Regions from separate parts of the Streptomyces sp. NPDC046909 genome, predicted to be linked through region 1. Evidence: riboswitches for the same ligand, from Rfam matches in the RefSeq annotation. Region 1 holds a riboswitch; each other region holds the start of a gene.
What was found. Region 1 has a riboswitch for cyclic di-AMP ahead of ABZ928_RS31595 (NlpC/P60 family protein). Riboswitches for the same ligand answer to the same signal wherever they lie in the genome.
Positions count from the first base shown of each region.

Region 2: linked by a shared signal. The riboswitch ahead of ABZ928_RS13630 (transglycosylase family protein) and the one ahead of ABZ928_RS31595 (NlpC/P60 family protein) in region 1 are both predicted to bind cyclic di-AMP.
Region 3: linked by a shared signal. The riboswitch ahead of ABZ928_RS07175 (LysM peptidoglycan-binding domain-containing M23 family metallopeptidase) and the one ahead of ABZ928_RS31595 (NlpC/P60 family protein) in region 1 are both predicted to bind cyclic di-AMP.
Region 4: linked by a shared signal. The riboswitch ahead of ABZ928_RS13080 (M23 family metallopeptidase) and the one ahead of ABZ928_RS31595 (NlpC/P60 family protein) in region 1 are both predicted to bind cyclic di-AMP.

Region 1 covers NZ_JBEYXC010000010.1:228,348-230,538, forward strand. Annotated here, with positions in the region: gene ABZ928_RS31595 (NlpC/P60 family protein) at 1-925, opposite strand, end outside; cyclic di-AMP (ydaO/yuaA leader) riboswitch at 934-1,106, opposite strand; gene ABZ928_RS31600 (ScyD/ScyE family protein) at 1,378-2,191, shown strand, end outside.
Region 2 covers NZ_JBEYXC010000004.1:118,331-120,521, forward strand. Annotated here, with positions in the region: gene eno (phosphopyruvate hydratase) at 1-176, opposite strand, end outside; gene ABZ928_RS13630 (transglycosylase family protein) at 481-1,170, opposite strand; cyclic di-AMP (ydaO/yuaA leader) riboswitch at 1,174-1,352, opposite strand; gene ABZ928_RS13635 (transglycosylase family protein) at 1,547-2,191, opposite strand, start outside.
Region 3 covers NZ_JBEYXC010000002.1:643,124-645,314, reverse strand. Annotated here, with positions in the region: gene ABZ928_RS07180 (alpha-galactosidase) at 1-713, shown strand, start outside; cyclic di-AMP (ydaO/yuaA leader) riboswitch at 1,020-1,197, shown strand; gene ABZ928_RS07175 (LysM peptidoglycan-binding domain-containing M23 family metallopeptidase) at 1,202-2,167, shown strand.
Region 4 covers NZ_JBEYXC010000003.1:912,251-914,441, reverse strand. Annotated here, with positions in the region: gene ABZ928_RS13080 (M23 family metallopeptidase) at 35-1,075, opposite strand; cyclic di-AMP (ydaO/yuaA leader) riboswitch at 1,087-1,245, opposite strand; gene ABZ928_RS13075 (PP2C family protein-serine/threonine phosphatase) at 1,448-2,191, opposite strand, start outside.

The DNA of each region.
Region 1 (2,191 bases):
AGGCGGCCTGGGTGAGGCCGGAGCAGTCGTAGGAGTCGGGCCCTGTGGCGCCCCAGACGTACGGCTTGCCGATCTGGGAGCGGGCGAAGGCGAGGGCCTTGTCGGCCTTCGTGGCGTACGAGGAGTCCGTGGAGGTGGAGGAGGAGCCGGAGGTCCCGGAGGACGAGCCGCTCGCCGCCTCCTCGGCCGCGGCCGCCTCCTCCGCCGCCTTCTGCTCGGCCGCCTGCTGCTTCGCCAGCTCGGCGGCCTTGCGGGCGGCCTCCTCCTGCTTCCGCTTCTCGATCGCCGCGAGCCGGGCCTTCTCCTCGGCGGTGAGCTGCGACAGCAGCTCGCGCGCGTCGGAGAGCTTGCGCTGGACGGTCGCCTTGGCGGTCTTGAGGTCGCTCTGCGACTCGGTGAGCGTCGCGAGGCTCTCGGTGGCCTCCTGGCGCTTCTTCATCGTCGCGGACTGCTCGGTGATGTAGTCGTCGACCGCGCCCTTCTGACGGTCCGTCATGCGGCCCATCAGCTGCGTCTGGTCGAAGTAGTCCTGCGGGGTGTCCGCGAGCAGGAAGGTCGCGGTGTCGGGCGCGGAGGCGCCGGTGCGGTACTGGGCCGCGGCGAAGGAACCGAGTTCCTCGCGGGCCTCGTTGAGCTTCTGGGTGCGCTGGGCGACGTCGTCGAGGAGGGTGTCGACCTCCTTGCGCTGCTTGGTGGTCTTCTCCTTGGCCGAGTTGTACTTCTCGGTCGCCGACTCCGCCTGGCGGTAGAGATCGTCGACCTTCTTCTCGACTTCCTCGATGCTCGGCTTGTCATCGGTCGAGGGTGCTGCGGTGGCCGTCTGGGAGAGCAGGGCCACGGAGGTGAGGGCGGCCGTGGCGAGGGCGGGGGTGCGTATGCCTGCTACGCGCGTACCCGCCGGCGGCGACTTGCGGTGCGACGCCAAGGGTGGCGACTCCTTCCATGTTCCGCCTACCGAGTTAGCTGTCGGGTTCGGGCGGGTGGTTCGGAAGGTGTGCCCTACGGCCGTTCCCGTGAAGGGAGTCGGGCCGATTCACCCCAAGGTCGGTGTGGGTCCCCGGCTCCGGGCGCCCCCAGGGGCGTACCGGATTGAGCGGAGGCCGCGCGGCCCGGCGAGGTTCGCCGGTGGAGGTCGTACGGCCTGTCCGGCACGGTAGCCAACTGGTGTGGCCCCTGTGAAGGTTGATGTCCGATAGGCCCGATACATTTTCGTGACCTTTGGTCAGCCCCTCGCTCGGCGTGGTCAATCCGGAAGGATCTGCGGCGAGTTGTGCGTATTTTGACCCGAGTGTTACGGAGTAGAGCCGTCCGCCCGCTTATGGCCGCTACCTTCCAGTCGACCCGCGGACGCACCCCGTGGGTGGGAGGGATACGGCCATGAAGACCCGTACGTCACTCGTCGTCGCCACCGGAGTCGCACTCGCCGCCACCGCGGGCATCGCACCCGCGACAGCCTCAGGAGGTCACGGCGGCGCCAAACCCGTCGTCCGCGTCATCGCGACCGGCCTCGACAACCCGCGCCAGCTGTCCTACGCCGACGGGAACGTGTACGTCGCCGAGGCCGGCCGCGGCGGCAAGAAGTGCATCGGTGAGGGCCCCGAGGGCGAGACCTGCATCGGCCTCTCCTCCGCCGTCACCAAGATCTACTGGGACGGCGGCGCATGGCAGCACTACCGGGTCGTACGGGGCCTGCCCTCGGGCGCCGCCCCCGACGGCGGCTTCGCGACCGGCGTCGACGGCGTCTCCGCCCGCTGGGGCGAGCTCTGGGGCGTCGAGACCTTCGCCCCGCCGGAGGCCGGAGTCCCCACGACCCCGCCCTGGAACAAGCTCGGCAAGCTGCTCCGCGTCGAACAGAACGGCGATCACGGCACCGCGGAGATCGCCGCCGACATCACCGCCGTGGAGCTCAGGTACAACCCCCACAAGGCGGCCCTGGAGTCCAACCCGTACGCCGTCCTCGCCCTCCCCGACGGCCGCGAGATCGTCGCCGACGCGGCCGGCAATGACCTGGTCGTCGTCTCCCCGCACGGCAAGGCCCGCCCCTTCACCGTCTTCCCCGACCACGACAAGCACGAGACCGTCCCCACCTCCCTCGCCCTCGGCCCCGACGGCAACCTCTACGTCGGCGAGCTCAACGGCCTCACCGAGAAGCCCACCGCGCGCGTGTGGAAGGTCGACCCCCGGACCGGCA
Region 2 (2,191 bases), on a different contig from region 1:
TTCGGGTCACCGTCGCGGAGCTCGATGGCCTCGAAGGCACCGGTGGAGGCGCCGGACGGAACGGCGGCACGACCCGTGCTGCCGTCGTCGAGGCCGACCTCGACCTCGACCGTGGGGTTGCCTCGGGAGTCCAGGATTTCCCGGGCTACGACGACGTCGATGGACGGCACGAGCATCTCCTTCTTGGATGTGACGCGGCTACGGCACTACCGCAGCGGCTCTGCGAGACGAGCCTAACCGGCTCCGGGCGATCGGCCACCGCGTGGACCGCCCCGTGGACAGAACCGATCGTAAATTGTTTCTGAACGGAACAAAGACGCTTCCGGAAACCCGGCACAAAAAAGCCCCGCCCCGGTGCGTACGGGGGAACACGCACCGGAGCGGGGAGCCCGTGGGGACGGGGGGACCCTCACGAGGCCTTCAGTATGAGGACCACGGATGTGAGGGCGCTGTGGTTCAGCTGGGTCTTGCCGGTGCCTCTTACTTGAGGTGCAGCTGCTGACCCGGGTAGATGAAGTCGGCGTCGCTGACGATGTCCTTGTTCAGCTTGAACAGCTTCTGCCAGCCGCCCTTGACGTCGTGCTCCTCGGCGATGGAGCTGAGGGTGTCACCCTTGACGACCTTGTACTCGCCGTCGCCCTTCTTGACCTTCTTACCGGTCGGGGTGGTGACGGTCTTCTTCGCGGTCGTGCGCTCGGAGGAGCGGGACGTCGACTGCTCGGAGGAGCGGGTGCTGGTGCCGCTGTCGCTCGACGAGCTGGAGGAACCGCTGGAGGAGCTGCTGCTGCCGGTGTAGGTGGCGCCGGACAGGCCCACACCGCAGGTCGGCCAGGCACCCTTGCCCTGGGAGGCGAGGACCTTCTCGGCGATCTCGATCTGCTGCGCCTTGGTGGCCTGGTTCGCGGTGGAGGCGTACGCCGTGCCGCCGTACGCGGCCCAGGTCGAGGCGGAGAACTGCAGACCGCCGTAGTAACCGTTGCCGGTGTTGATGGACCAGTTGCCGCCCGACTCGCACTGGGCGACGGCGTCCCACTCGGAGGCGGTGGCGGCGGAGGCGTTGCCGGCCGCCATCAGCGGGGCGGCTATCGCGACACCGGTGACGCCGGCGAGCGCGGCGGCGCGGGTGGCCTTGGACGGACGGCGGTGCTTGCCCTTGCCGGAAAACAGCATGGTGGATCCCCTCACCGACGCCTGCGAGGTGAGCTGTCGGGTTCGGGCCGGTTGAGTTGCCCGGCCGCGCGTCGGGGCCTCTCGGCCCACTGCGCGGCTTCACCCCGAGCCGGACCAGCGTGAACTGCTGGGCCCGGCACTTACCTTGGGTCCCCCGCTCCTGCCTACGGCGCTTGACGCGACGACTGTTCCCGTACGGCCGCTGGCAGGATTCGGCGTTGCGGCAGCCGGGGCTCGTGGTGACGAGCGGTGTTGACCGTAGACACGGAACCCGGGGGATTTCAAAGACGATCAGGGCTTCTGAGACTCATCCCACACTTTCGCCAAACCGGACATTTACTGCGAAGTGCGGCGCGAACTCCCGTGCTTTTTCGCCCTATTCGGTACCGAGTACGAGGGTCTGACCGGGCATGATGTCGCTCGGGTCGGCGCCGATGACCTGCTTGTTCTCGGCGTAGAGCCGACGCCATCCGCCGTCGACGTCAAGGGAGTCGGCGATGGAGGCGAGGGTGTCACCGGAGCGGACGGTGTACGAGCTCTCGTCGGCACTCGCGCCGCGGTGCTTGCCGGTGCCGGTGCCGGCGCCGGTGCGGGCGTCGGCGTCGGCGCCGCTGTCGGTCGCGAGGGCGCCGGTGTCAACGAGGGCCGAAGAGCCGCCCTCTTGCCATGAGTTGTCCGATTCGTCAGCATCCGTCTCTGCTGTGGGTGAGCCGTCGGACGGCTGTGAGTTCTCGGCGCCGGGGTCGGAGGTGTCCGACTTGGCGGAGTTGTCCGCTTCGGTGGATGCGGAAGGCGAAGGGGTCGCGTCGGTGGAGGACGCGTCGGACGACCCGGAGGACGAGCCCGAGGACGAGGACGAGTCAGGCGATCCAGATGAACCGGAGGAACTGGACGAGTTGGATGATCCGGATGAACTGGACCCTTCGGACGCCGAGGGGCTGTCGCTCGCGACGCCGGTGTCGACCTCGTCCGAGGCCGAGTCCCGGCTCAGCCCGTTGAGCAGCCCGCAGGTGCCCCAGAC
Region 3 (2,191 bases), on a different contig from region 1:
GCTGGCCGGGTGAGCCCTACCCGCAGCGGCTGTGGGTCGACCATGTGCGCGGCTTCTACGCCCTCCTGGACCGGTTGCGGGCGGCTCACCCGGGCGTCGCCTTCGAGTCCTGCTCCGGCGGCGGTGGCCGTATCGACCTCGGGGTGCTCAGCCGTACCGACCAGGTGTGGACCTCGGACAACACCGACCCCTTGGACCGGCTCGCCATCCAGCACGGCTTCAGTCAGATCCACCCCGCGCGCGTGATGGCCGCCTGGGTCACCGACAGCCCCAACACCCAGCTCAACGGCCGGGTGAGCTCGCTCAAGTTCCGGTTCGTGAGCGCCATGGCCGGGGTGCTCGGGGTCGGCGGGGACCTCTCCGAGTGGAGCGAGGAGGAGCTGGCCGAGGCGGGGCAATGGGTGGGCCTCTACAAGGAGATCCGGCCCCTGGTGCAGCGCGGCGACCTCTACCGGCTGCGGCCCCCGCGCGGCGGGCTCAGTGCGGTGCAGTACGTCCGCGGGGACGAGGCCGTCGTCCTCGCCTGGCTCCAGGCGCAGAGCTACGGCGAGCCCGTCCCGGCGCTGCGGCTGCGCGGGCTCGACCCGGCAGCGTCGTACGAATGCCTTGAAACGGGCGAAATTCACAGAGGTGCGGTATTGCTGCATCACGGACTTCGGGTTGGATTGCGGGGCGACTTGGATGCGGCAGTTCTCCGACTGCGTCGCATCTGAGTCGTCTGTCCGAATTGGTGGCTTCCTTCGCCTTCCTTCACCTTCATTCCAACTCGCTCTGGAATAAAGGAAGCTGTGAAAACGGCACGTGAGGAGCGTCATATCCGTGACCGTCCGTCGCCCGTCATGTTCACGTAATTCCCGTGTTTTCCCAAGGGTTTTGCGGGGCGGGCGGCGGGCTGAATTCACACAGGGTGACCGGTAATTCTCACAAGGGATCAAGAGGAACGCATTTCTCTGGAACCTCTCGCTTGTCCCTTTGCGTCTTCCTCGCTTACGTTCGCCACCAATCCGGACGGACGCCCAATCCTGCCGCCGCCCGGTGCCCGCACAACTCACCCGTGAACGGCAGGAGCGGGGGACCCACAGGTACAACCGCCTGTTCCGGTCTCCGGAACGGCTAGGGGTTAAGCCGCACTTCGGTGCGGCCGGACATCTCCAGTCCGCACCCGACAGCTCACCTCGTAGGCGCCGGAGAGGAATTCGCCATGCCCGCGAAGGGTAAGCACCGCCGTCCGAAGACCCAGCGCCTCACTCGCTCGATCGCCGTCGCCGGCACCGGCGGAGCCGCACTCGCCCTCCCGCTGATGGGTGCCGCAGGCGCCCACGCGGCCACCTCGCAGTCCGTTTCGGAAAAGGCCGTCCAGTCCCTTCCGGCCGCCGAGAAGACGGCGACCGAGAAGAAGGCCGCGGAGAAGAAGAGCGCCGCGAACACCGCGACCGTGCGCACCTATTCGGTGCGGGCCGGTGACTACCTCTCGAAGATCGCCGACGAGCAGAACGTCAGCGGCGGCTGGAAGAAGCTCTACTCGGACAACCGCGAGGCCGTCGGCTCCGACCCCTCGCTGATCCACCCCGGTCTGAAGCTCACCCTCGGCAAGAAGGCCGCGGCGAGCACCGACAAGTCGGCGAGCACGGAGAAGTCCACGAGCTCCGGGAAGTCCACGAGCGCCGAGAAGTCGTCGTCCTCCTCGTCCGGCTCGTCCTCCTCGAACACCACGAGTGCCACCCAGAGCAGCGAGTCGACCGGCACCAGCAGCTCCAGCGGCTACACCCTCCCCGTGACCGGCGCCACCGTCGGCACCGCCTACCACACGGCGGGCAGCATGTGGTCCAGCGGCTACCACACCGGTGTCGACTTCGTCGTCCCGACCGGCACCTCGCTGAAGGCCGTGGCCGCGGGCACCGTCGTCTCCGCCGGCTGGGGCGGCGCGTACGGCAACCAGGTCGTCATCCAGCTCGCCGACGGCTACTACGCCCAGTACGCCCACCTGTCCTCGCTCTCGGTCTCGGCCGGCCAGACCGTCACCGAGGGCCAGCAGATCGGCCTCTCCGGCGCGACCGGCAATGTCACCGGCCCGCATCTGCACTTCGAGATCCGCACCACGCCGGACTACGGCTCGGACGTCGACCCGGTCGCCTACCTCCGCTCGAAGGGCGTCGCCGTCGGCTGACCCCTTCCCCTCGTGCCACCGAAG
Region 4 (2,191 bases), on a different contig from region 1:
GTCAGAACCGCCGGTGCTCAGTCGGAGGCCCGCCTCAGGGGTTCAGCCCCTTGCTCTGCAGCCAGGCCATCGGGTCGATCCCCGTGTCCGCCCCGCCCGGGTGGACCTCCAGGTGCAGATGCGCACCGGTGACGTTGCCCGTCGCGCCCACGCGCCCGATCACATCGCCCGTGCTGACCTTCTGGCCCACGCTGACGCTGATCGAGGACTGGTGGCAGAACCACAGCTGGGTGCCGTCGTCGAGGGTGAGGATCGTGCGGTAGCCGTAGGAACCGGCCCAGCCGGCCTCCGTGATGGTGCCGCTGTGGATCGCCTTGATGAGCGTGCCCGTGGGAGCCGCGAAGTCGAGACCCGTGTGGTAGCCGGAGGACCACAGCGAGCCGGCCTGACCGAAGGTCGAGGTGATCGTGTACGACGACGTCGGCAGCGTGTACTGCTTGGCGAGCTCGGCGAGACGCTTGGCCTCGGCCTCCTGCGCGGCCTTCTTCTCCGCCGCCTTCTTCGCCTCGGCGGCGTCGTCCGCGGCCTTCTTCAGCGCGGCGGCCTCGGCCTTCGCGGTCTCGTCGGCGAGGGCGGTCTGGGTGGCGAGCTGCGCCTTGCTGTCGACCTGGGTCTGCTGGCTCTCGGCCTGCGCCATGATCCGGTTGCGGAGCGTCTCACCCGCGTCCGAGGCGCCCTCGGTCCGGTCCTGCGTGGCGGTCGAGGCGAGGTCGCTGAGCGCGGTCGCGGAGCCCTGCGGGGCCTCGTCCTCGCCGCCGAAGACGCCGCCCACGCTGGGCAGGTCGGGCATCGAGATGGAGACCGGCGGCTTGCCGGTGTTGGCGCTGGCCATGCCGGCCCCGCCGACGGCGGCTATGACACCGACGCCCAGGACGGTGGAGCTGCGGGCGAATCCGTTGCCGCGCTGCTTGGCGACCCGGTGCTTGCCACGTGCCGGCCGGAGGGACTCCTCGGTGGGGTTCCACTCCTCGCGGGGGCCCTCGTCGTGGTGGTAGCTGCCGTAGCCGAAGACATCGGTGGAGGTGCGCTGGCTCGGCACGTACGGGGCCTCGGGGGCAGGCCGGTTTGACGCCACGTGGGCGTGCTCCTTTCCTTCCTTCTCGCCTACCGGGTTAGCTGACGGGTTCGGAGCAGGAAGGTCTCCTACGCGCGTATACCTGCCGTGAGTTCACGGCGGCGTTCGCGCGATTCACCCCAGGGTTGATGGTTCCCCGGCTCCCTTGCGGGATTAAGCGCGTGAGCACGGAGCCGTCTCTTGTGACGGCTGGGACGACCGCGCTGCGTTATCGAACGTTAATAGACCCGGCCTGGGTATTCCAAGCTGTTCCGCTTGATCATTAACGATTTTCGGCTGGACGTACGGGCCATGAGCGGCGAAAAACGGGCGAGTTGACCCAGCGCCGCCACAATCTCAGGAACCTCACAGCCATTGACGGTATGTCAGTTGTTATGCGGAGGGCGGTCGCGCGCTCACCCCGCGTGACCGCCGTACGGCGAGCAGCGCCATGTCGTCCGTCGCGCCGCCCCCGGTGTGCCGGCGGACCTCCGCGACGAGCGTGGCCAGCAGCGCCCCCGGGGCACGGAAGGTCCGCCCCGCGAGCCGCGCCGCCGGATCGTAGAACTCCCCGTGCCGGTCCCGCGCCTCGGACAGCCCGTCGGTGTACAGCAGCAGCGTGGCCCCGCCCGGGAAGCCGGCCTCCTCCGCCCGGTCGGGCCAGCTCCCCAACTCGCCCATGCCGAGCGGCAGCGCGGGCTCGGCGGCGGGCAGCGGCCGCACGGCCCCGTCGGGACAGAGCAGCAGCGGCGGCGGATGGCCGCGGTTGACGATCCGTACGAGCCCGTCGCCGTGCGGGAGTTCGGCGAGTACGGCGGTCGTGAACCCCTCGAAGCCGTCCAGCCCCTCGCGCCGCGTGCCCTCACGCGCCAGCGCCCGCTCAAGGCGCCCCGCGACCGCCTCCAGCGTCTTCTCCTGCTCGGCGGCCTCCCGGAACGCCCCGATGACGACGGCGACCGCGGCGACCGCCCCCATGCCCTTCCCGCGCACGTCCCCGGCCACCAGCCGCACCCCGTACGGGCTGTCCTGCACGGCGTACAGGTCCCCGCCGATGAAGGCGTCCTTCTGCGCGGCCTCGTACCGCACCGCGATCTCGAACCCGCCGATCCGCTCGTCCGGCTCGGGCAGCACCGCCCG